Regions from separate parts of the Alteromonas sp. genome, predicted to be linked through region 1. Evidence: predicted binding sites of a transcription regulator. Region 1 holds the regulator's gene; the other holds the start of a gene.

Region 1 (4,589 bases):
ACTGGTAAGCAGCGTAACGTTGATACTGGTGGTCGTGTTGACCGCTTCAAGAAGCGTTTTGGTGCACTGGGCAAAAAATAAGTCCGGCATTGAATTGCGAAAAAAGCGCCTTTACGGCGCTTTTTTTGTGCCTTAAATCCGTTACTTAACATACTTAACCCGTGCTTGTCCCGTCACGCTTTACTCACCGGCCCGCCTCACCGTCCAGCCATATAAAATAAATTATAAATTAAAGTTAACTTATAAATTTCATCAATAGTCGGCATTGATAATTCCGTTTTGTGAAGCCGCCCTCCGGCAACTAAAGTAAGCATAAGATAGCTCCTGATCAGATATGTACTGTGAAAGGCGTTGTGTTACATTTGTCGCAAGCTGCGCTTTATAAAGAAAACAAGAGATTAGCGCAGTAACGACAAGTAGTAGTTGTGCAAAGACCAAACCCTGAGAAGGACACACAAAAGAATGTCAGATTTCAGACAACGCGCCCTGGATTACCACGAATACCCTACTCCGGGCAAAATAAAGGTAGAACTGTCGACTCCGGCTGACAGCGTAGATGATTTAGCACTGGCCTACAGCCCCGGCGTGGCCGAGCCGGTACGTGAAATTGCCGAAGATCCGGATGCAGCATACCGCTATACCGCCAAAGGTAATATGGTTGCAGTAATCAGTAATGGTACGGCCATTCTCGGATTAGGTAATCTAGGTCCGCTGGCATCAAAACCAGTGATGGAGGGTAAAGCGTTACTGTTTAAGCGTTTTGCCGGACTGGATGCCATCGATATTGAAGTTAAACACCGGACTACTGAAGAATTCATCAACACGGTTGCCAATATCGCTGATACGTTCGGCGGTATTAATCTTGAAGATATCAAAGCGCCGGAATGTTTCGAAATCGAGCAGGAACTGATCAAACGCTGCAAGATTCCGGTATTCCATGACGATCAACACGGTACCGCCATTGTAACAGCGGCCGGTATGCTCAACGCGCTGGAAATTCAGGGCAAGAACATCGAAGACGCCAAAATTGTTTGTATGGGAGCCGGTGCTGCCGCCGTTGCCTGTATGGAGCTGCTGATCAAGTGCGGCGCCCAGCGTGAACGCATTTATATGCTCGATCGTAAAGGGGTGATTCATACCCGCCGTGACGATCTCACGGAACACAAAATGTTGTTCGCCAACAACACGGACAAACGTACCCTTGACGATGTTATGGATGGTGCGGATATTTTTGTCGGTGTTTCCGGCCCTGACGTACTGCCTCCAGAAACGCTGAAACTGATGGCACCAAACCCGGTGGTATTCGCCTGCTCAAACCCTGATCCGGAAATTAAACCGGAACTGGCCCATGAGGTACGCAGTGACTTGATCATGGCCACAGGCCGTTCAGATTACCCCAACCAGGTGAACAACGTACTGTGCTTCCCGTTCATTTTCCGTGGTGCGCTGGATGTGCGTGCTTCGACCATTAATGACGAAATGAAAGTTGCTGCGGTAGAAGCTTTACGTTCAGTATCGAAAGAGCCTGTGCCTGAAGAAGTATTGAAAGCCAGTAAATCAGCATCGCTGACATTTGGTAAAGATTACATCATTCCTAAACCAATGGATCCCCGTTTGCTTCACCGTATTGCCAGTGCCGTAGCACAGGCAGCGATTGACTCAGGCGTTGCCGGTGTTGAATCCTTACCGGCAAAATACACGGGTAACAAAGACTGATTGAAGCAGACTGACTTCATTTGTTACGGGCCGGTTACACTACCGGCCCGTTTTCGTTTATCTTCCCGCTTCCCCTAATCTGACGGACAAAGATTTCATGTGGTCAAAAGCACTTATCGGGCTCATCATCGGACGAATAGCTACCACGCTTATCGGCTCAACTATGGCAGTCAGCATCGGCTGGCATTTATATGAAGCCACCGGCGAGGCCTTTGACCTGGCACTGGTAGGCATTTTTCAGATTGTGCCGGTAATCAGTTTATTCCTCGTGGCGGGCTGGGCTGCAGACAACTTTTCCCGCAAAAGTATTCTGTTAATTTCTGCCGGATTACAGTTACTGGTGGTGCTGGCCGTCGCTTTGCTGATGAATCAGCCGGAACTGAATAAATGGGCGCTGTTTTGCTCGTTATCGGTATTAGGCGCAGGGCGGGCTTTCTTCGCACCGGCCATTCAGTCTGTGTTGCCGAATATCGTCAGCACGGATCATCTGGGGCGTGCGGTGGCTGCCATAAGCTCTATCTGGAATATCGCCTTAACCGTGGGGCCTTTCCTCGCGGGTGTGTTACTGGCAGCGCTCGACCGTCAGCTCTACTGGGTGCTCATCATTTTCGGCCTGTTTACACTGGGTGGCTTTTCTTTGTTGCCTGCTCTGAACATTCATTCAGAGCGCAAACTGGCGCTCAAAGACATATTCAGCGGTGTGGAATACCTGATGCACAACAACGTTGTCCGCGGAGCGCTGTTTACTGATCTTGTGGTTATACTTTGTGGCAGTGTCATGGCCATATTACCTGTGTTTGTGAAAGACGTCTTACATGAAGGTCCGGAAACACTGGGTTTATTGCGGGCCATGCCGGCTGTGGGTGCGACGCTTATCGGTCTGACAATGGTACGACGTAAACGGGCTATTGAACGCAACGGCCCGCTGCTGTTCTGGTCACTGATCCTTTTCAGCTTTTCTATTATCGGCTTTGCCTTTTCACAAAATCTTTATGTGGCTTGCTTCGCTTTGCTGATTTATGGCGGTTCAGACATGATAAGTGTGGTGATCAGAAGCTCAGTGGTACAAATTATGACACCGGACGCTCTACGTGGCCGGGTGAGTGCAGTGAACTCCCTGTTCATCGCGTCTTCCAACGAACTCGGAGATTTCAGAAGTGGTTCGGTGACGGCAGCTGTTGGTCCGGTAGCCTGCGCGGTTGCGGGCGGAGTAATGAGCCTGGGTATTGTGCTCCTGTTCCGTTCAACTTTCCGGCCCCTGTTCGAATTGCAAAAAATCGAGCCGCCCTCAGCCAGACAAGACTAAGCTTGCCCCTGATACAAAAAAGCCAGAGTGATTCGCTCTGGCTTTACTTTATTCTTCTTCGTTGTCGGCGGTGGGGTCGATCCCCATCTCTTCCATCATTTTCCTTGCAACGGCAGGAACACGGTTAGGGTTATCTTTGCGCAAATCGTCGTCGTCAGGCAGCGGCTGCCCGGTGAAAGCATGAAGGAATGCTTCGCACAGTAACTCTGAATTCGTCGCGTGACGCAGGTTATTAATTTGTCTGCGGGTTCGCTCGTCTGTGAGCACCTTAAGCACATTAATCGGAATAGAAACAGTGACTTTCTTTACTTGCTCACTCTTTTTTCCATGCTCTGCGTAAGGGTGTATATACTTACCATTCCATTCTGCCATGTGAAATCTCGGACTGCCTGTTATTTTACTTTATAAGCGGAAATTCTAAACAATGTAGCGAAAAGGTCAATTAAGCCGTGTAAACCTCTTGACGTCCAGACATATATTAATTAGTTTAGACGTCTAAACGTCCAAAGAATTGAGTGAGTCAACAAAATGGTTTCCTATGCACAAGGTATCGACGCCTTAAACCAGTCATTGTCCGAATTGCGTGACATTGATGTCTCTTTTGAATTTTTTCCGCCTAACTCGGAAAAGATGGAACAAACGCTGTGGAAATCTGTTGAACGCCTGGCGCCTCTTAAGCCTTCTTATATGTCTGTGACCTACGGTGCAAACAGTGGTGAGCGTGACCGTACCCATGATGTTGTTAAACGCATTCAACAACAAACCGGTGTACAGGCAGCCCCTCACCTGACCTGTGTGGACGCAAGCCGTGATGAACTCAAACAAATTGCTCAGGAATACTGGGATTCGGGTATTCGCCGCATTGTTGCTCTGCGTGGCGATTTACCGAAGGGCGTAGATAAAACCGAAATGTATGCTTCTGATCTGGTGGCACTGCTGAAAGACGTAGCAGACTTTGATATTTCCGTTGCTGCCTATCCGGAAAAACATCCGGAAGCACCGAATGCCCAGTTCGACCTGCTTAACCTGAAGCGTAAAGCGGAAGCCGGGGCTTCTGAAGCAATTACTCAGTTCTTTTTTGACACCAGTGTTTACCTGCGTTTCCGTGACCGTGCTGCTGCAGCCGGTATCGATTTGGATATCGTTCCCGGGATCCTGCCGGTGACGAATTATCAGACACTGATTAAGTTTGCCGGTTTCACCAATGTTCACGTACCGGGCTGGCTGCACAAGATGTACGAAGGGCTGGATGACGATGACCAGGCAACACGTAATCTGATTGGCGCAAACATCGCCATGGAGCAAGTAAAAGTGCTGGCGAAAGAAGGGGTGAAACACTTCCACTTCTACACCCTGAACCGCTGCGAACTCAGCTACGCCATCTGCCACATGCTGGGCGTTCGCGCCGGCTAACGAGAGGCGGACGTATTACGGTATCTCCGCTGGATGCGGAGGCTAGGGGAAAAACACGCCGGAACTCCATCCCTGGAGGCTCGACTGCAGCATCCTTGCTGCAGACGGTTTTTCCCCTAGCCTCCTCCTCCTTATCGCTACGATACCTGACTAT
Region 2 (4,589 bases), on a different contig from region 1:
AGCAGCAGCAAGGTTAATGTCTTTCGACTGCGCTTCCATGTCGTAATCTGCCATGGCGATGGTGGTAGCATTGAACGTATTGGTTTCAATGATATCTGCACCGGCTTCAAGATAAGCGCAATGGATATTGTAAATAATGTCCGGCTGAGTAATTGCCAGCAAATCATTATTGCCTTTTACATCGCAATGCCAGTTTGCAAATGCCTCACCACGATAATCGGCTTCTTCCAGTTTGTGCTCCTGGATCATAGTACCCATGGCACCGTCCAGAATCAAAACGCGCTTTGCCGCTGCATCCAGAAGTTGTTGTTTTGTACCTGATGTCACTTATTACCTCTTTGGCCGGGGTTTCTCAGCCAGCTGACTCAAATCATAAGGTGTTGTCTGATAAACATAGTAGTTCAGCCAGTTATTAAACAGCAGACTACCATGGGAGCGCCAGCGAACTAAAGGCGCTTTTGCGGGGTCATCGTCCGTAAAATAGTTAGCCGGCACTGCCGGATGGGCGTCCGCCTGTAAATCACGGAAATACTCGTCATGCAGAGTTTCCGGGTCGTATTCAGGATGCCCGGTAACAAACACCATACGCTTATCTTCAGATGCGATGGTGTATGCACCCGCCTCATCAGATTCCGTAATGACCTTCAAACCTTCAACACTGTTATATTCGCCGGAGTCAATATACCCGAAACGGGAATGAGGCGCATAAAAAACCGGATCGAAACCTCTCAGCAGCTCGTTATAAGGATCGAGCACTTTATGCTCAAACACACCAGACAGTTTGGTTTCTCTGAGTTTTCTCTGCACACCGTAGAAATGATACATCGCCGCATGAGCAGCCCAGCACAGATAGAGTGTGGATTGCACATTACGTTGTGCCCACTCCAAAATCTCTGTCATCTGATCCCAGTATTTCACTTCCTCATAAGGCAAGTGAGCCAGCGGTGCACCTGTTACGATTAAACCGTCGTATTTCTTATCAGCAATTTCAGAAAAGTCGTGATAGAAGGCGTCCATGTGAGATTGAGGCGTGTGCTTTGGCGCTAATTTGTCTACGCGGATCAGGTTCACGTTCACCTGCAGAGGTGTGTTAGACAGCAAACGTAAGATTTGCACTTCCGTTTCAATTTTATTGGGCATGAGATTCAGGATCCCCACTTCCATGGGGCGAATATCCTGTGTCGCTGCGCGGGTGCTGTCCATAGTGAAGATATTCTCACCTGACAACACATCCTGCGCGGGAAGTTGTTCGGGAATACAAATAGGCATGGCAGCTCCAACAATTAACGGATAATAACGTTATTGTGGCTAAATCCCGATAGATGTCAACATCTTTACGGCTGGACGTCTAAACGGCTTAACGCGCCAGCCGTTCTGATGTTAGAACGACGAGATCACTGTTACTCCCGCAGTGGTTGACGTGTCCAGCGTAGTCAGAGCCTCAATAGATTCCGCCAGAGAAATGGTACGCCCAAGCAGTTTTTCAGGCTTCAGTTTCCCGGACATTATCATAGAAAGCATAGCATCGTACCGGAAAGCCTGCATGCCATGACTGCCAATGATTTCCAGCTCATCACCAATCACACGGCCCATGGGAATAGCCGGTGTTGCATGCTCTGCCATTAACAGGCCAACCTGAATATGTTTACCGAGTTTGCGCAGTGACTGAACAGAATTGACACAAGTGACAGAGTGACCCAGCGCATCCATTGATACATGAGCACCACCCTGCGTGATCTCTCTGATTGCTTCGGGCACGCTGGCCACTTGTGATGCATTGAGCGTAACCGCCGCGCCCACCTGTTTCGCCAGGGCCAGTTTGTCATCCTGCAAGTCCACGGCAATAACGTTTGCGCCCAGTGCACTGGCTATCATTACTGCGGACAGACCAACACCACCGCAACCATGTACGGCCACCCACTGTCCTGCAGAAACTTTTCCCTGATCGACAACAGCGCGGAATGATGTAACAAACCGGCACCCGAGGCTGGCCGCGGTTACAAAGTCGAGATGCTCAGGTAATGCCACAAGGTTTACATCGGCCTGATCAACCGTGGTGTATTGAGCAAAAGATCCCCAGTGAGTAAAGCCGGGCTGTGTTTGATTGCCGCATACCTGATGATTACCTGAGTGACACTCGGGGCAACTCCCGCAGGCATTGATAAACGGAACTGTGACGCGGTCACCGGTTTTGAAGCGCTTCACATCTTTTCCAACGGCTTCAACAATACCGGCAAACTCATGGCCGGGAACATGCGGAACAACCACGTCAGTATCATGACCTTGCCAGCAGTGCCAGTCGCTTCGACACACACCGGTTGCTTCAACCTTAATAACAACACCGTGACTCGCCGGCGTCGGGTCGGCCACATTTTGAATAACCGGCATCTGTGCAAATTTCTCGAATACGACAGCTTTCATTGTTGTTCCTCCAGAATTATGATTTATCAACAGATTAAAAGATACTGAAGGGGATTATCTTGCTTTCATGTACGGAAACACGCCAAAATAGGTAAGAAAGCTCTCTTTTAACCCACAAAATAAGAAGACTATGCCCGTAAAACCTCTTGATAAGACAGACAAGGCTATTTTAGACCTGTTACAGCACGATGGCAGGTTAACTAACAGCAAAATAGCCAGCCACCTGTCGCTAAGCGAAAGTCCGTGCTGGCGCCGCCTGAAGCGTCTTGAGGATGATGGTTATATCTGTGATTATCAGGCTAATCTGGACCGGAGAAAATTAGGGCTTGGCGTTGTTGCATTTGTTCAGCTTACGGTATCTGAACATGATGAAACCAGTACGAAGAAGTTTGAACAGATTATACTGGCTTCAGAACATGTTCTAGCTTGCCACAATACTACCGGAGAGTCTGACTTTCTGTTACAGGTAGTCGCGAGGGACTTAGATGATTACAGCCACTTTGTTGAGAGTTACTTGCGCAAATTGCCGGGCGTGACTGCCATTCGCTCCAGTTTGTCACTACGCGAAATTAAGAGCGCTACCCGTTTACCTGTCCGGTGAGCTTTATCCCCGCTGACGGTGCATGCTGATAAGCAGCTCAGCTTCAGCCCGGGGCAGGTCGCAGGCTTGCATTACCTCTTCGACGTCAGCGCCTGCTTTAACCAGTTCAGCGGCACGGGTGTATAAGCGCATGGACGGGTCCTGACTTTTTACTTCACGTAACTGGTTTTCGAGTTGCGTGCATTGATCTGCCAGCTCCCGCATGTGTTTGCCCTGTACCATTGAACGGGTTTGCATTTCACCGTTCTGGTTTTCCAGGTCATTAATTTCCAGTTGCAGGGTATCGATGTGTTCTTTTTGATAGCGGACAGTATCGTCGAGTTGTTTAAACTGACGGTTGAAGAAAAAGTACATCCATATAACAGCAATGACGGCGAGTAACCCTGTAGCAACAGCGAGTAAAGATAGTGCCGGCACGTCCATATTGATGTGTTTTCTCCCTTTGGTAATAGCACTGTGCCGGGCAGCACAGCGAAGATACAGGCATAGATGAGCGCCCGCCGGATTAGCAGGCGCTGTATGAAGTTAAAGACTGCTCAGTTCATCCCACTCGTCATCACTGAGAAGCTTATTAAGATCTACCAGAATCAGCAATTCACCATCGCGGTTACTCACGCCCTGAATGAACTTGGCGCTCTCTTCAGTACCCACGTTAGGTGCACTATCAATTTCAGATGATTTCAGATAAACCACTTCGGCAACACTGTCTACCAGGATGCCGACAACCTGCTCATCGGATTCGATAATTACAATCCGTGTGTTGTCGGTAATATCGGTTGGCATAAGGCCAAAGCGGGCGCGGGTATCAATAACCGTCACAACATTACCACGCAGATTGATAATGCCTAACACGTAATCCGGTGCACCGGGAACAGGCGCAATTTCGGTATAGCGTAAGACTTCCTGAACCTGCATTACGTTAATACCGTAAGTTTCGTCACCTAAGCGATAGGTAACCCACTGAAGCACCTGATCGTTATCCGGCGCGTTATTCGTTGTGCTCTTGTCATTCATGAACCTGGCTCCCCGGGCTATGGCGTCTGGTCGTTACTGCCTAAGCCGCTATTTAGCATTGCGATTAACTGATATACGTCTATTAACGCACACATTTTTTCTTTTACCATGCCCGCTAACCATGGACGCTTGCCTCCTGACTCGCGCCATTTTACCTCGTCCCTGGTCAGTGTAACGGTGTTGACCAGTTTGTCGCTGGCTAAGCCCCACAAACTGTCCCCTAACATAATAAGATACTGATAGTTTAGCGTTTCTGCGAGATTTTGGTCGTATTTTTCTGGCATAACCCACATTGCAGTATCGACAACGTTTATTTTTTGATCACGATGAAGCATTACGCCCTTGAACCATTTGGGTTTTCCTATCAGTCCACCCACTTTTTCAATCCGGTGAATGCCACCTAAAGTGATGAGCGGCACAGCGAGTGTTAATCCTGCCACCTCGAAAAAGAGTGCCTGAAAACGATTTTCCAGCATGTCTTTCACAGGCGTGGTTTTAACCGGCGGAGGTACTGCCCCGCTCAGTTGTTCAACGGCTGTGTCGGTAACCTCTT

Evidence for each region. The regulator MetJ, encoded in region 1, represses methionine synthesis genes. The targets are predictions, from matches to a motif close to TAGACGTCTAGACGTCTA.
Region 2: the regulator MetJ is predicted to act here: its motif matches at 1,342-1,359, upstream of metA (homoserine O-acetyltransferase MetA).

The regions. Positions count from the first base shown of each region.
Region 1 covers NZ_CFHOXV010000041.1:4,885-9,473, reverse strand. The annotation lists gene rpmE (50S ribosomal protein L31) at 1-81, shown strand, start outside; gene AC4PME_RS17240 (malic enzyme-like NAD(P)-binding protein) at 463-1,716, shown strand; gene AC4PME_RS17235 (MFS transporter) at 1,814-3,022, shown strand; gene metJ (met regulon transcriptional regulator MetJ) at 3,071-3,394, opposite strand; gene metF (methylenetetrahydrofolate reductase) at 3,551-4,435, shown strand.
Region 2 covers NZ_CFHOXV010000002.1:203,590-208,178, reverse strand. The annotation lists gene AC4PME_RS02530 (homocysteine S-methyltransferase family protein) at 1-327, opposite strand, end outside; gene metA (homoserine O-acetyltransferase MetA) at 331-1,269, opposite strand; gene AC4PME_RS02520 (zinc-dependent alcohol dehydrogenase family protein) at 1,381-2,421, opposite strand; gene AC4PME_RS02515 (Lrp/AsnC family transcriptional regulator) at 2,552-3,022, shown strand; gene AC4PME_RS02510 (DUF2802 domain-containing protein) at 3,026-3,445, opposite strand; gene AC4PME_RS02505 (chemotaxis protein CheW) at 3,548-4,036, opposite strand; gene AC4PME_RS02500 (chemotaxis protein CheW) at 4,054-4,589, opposite strand, start outside.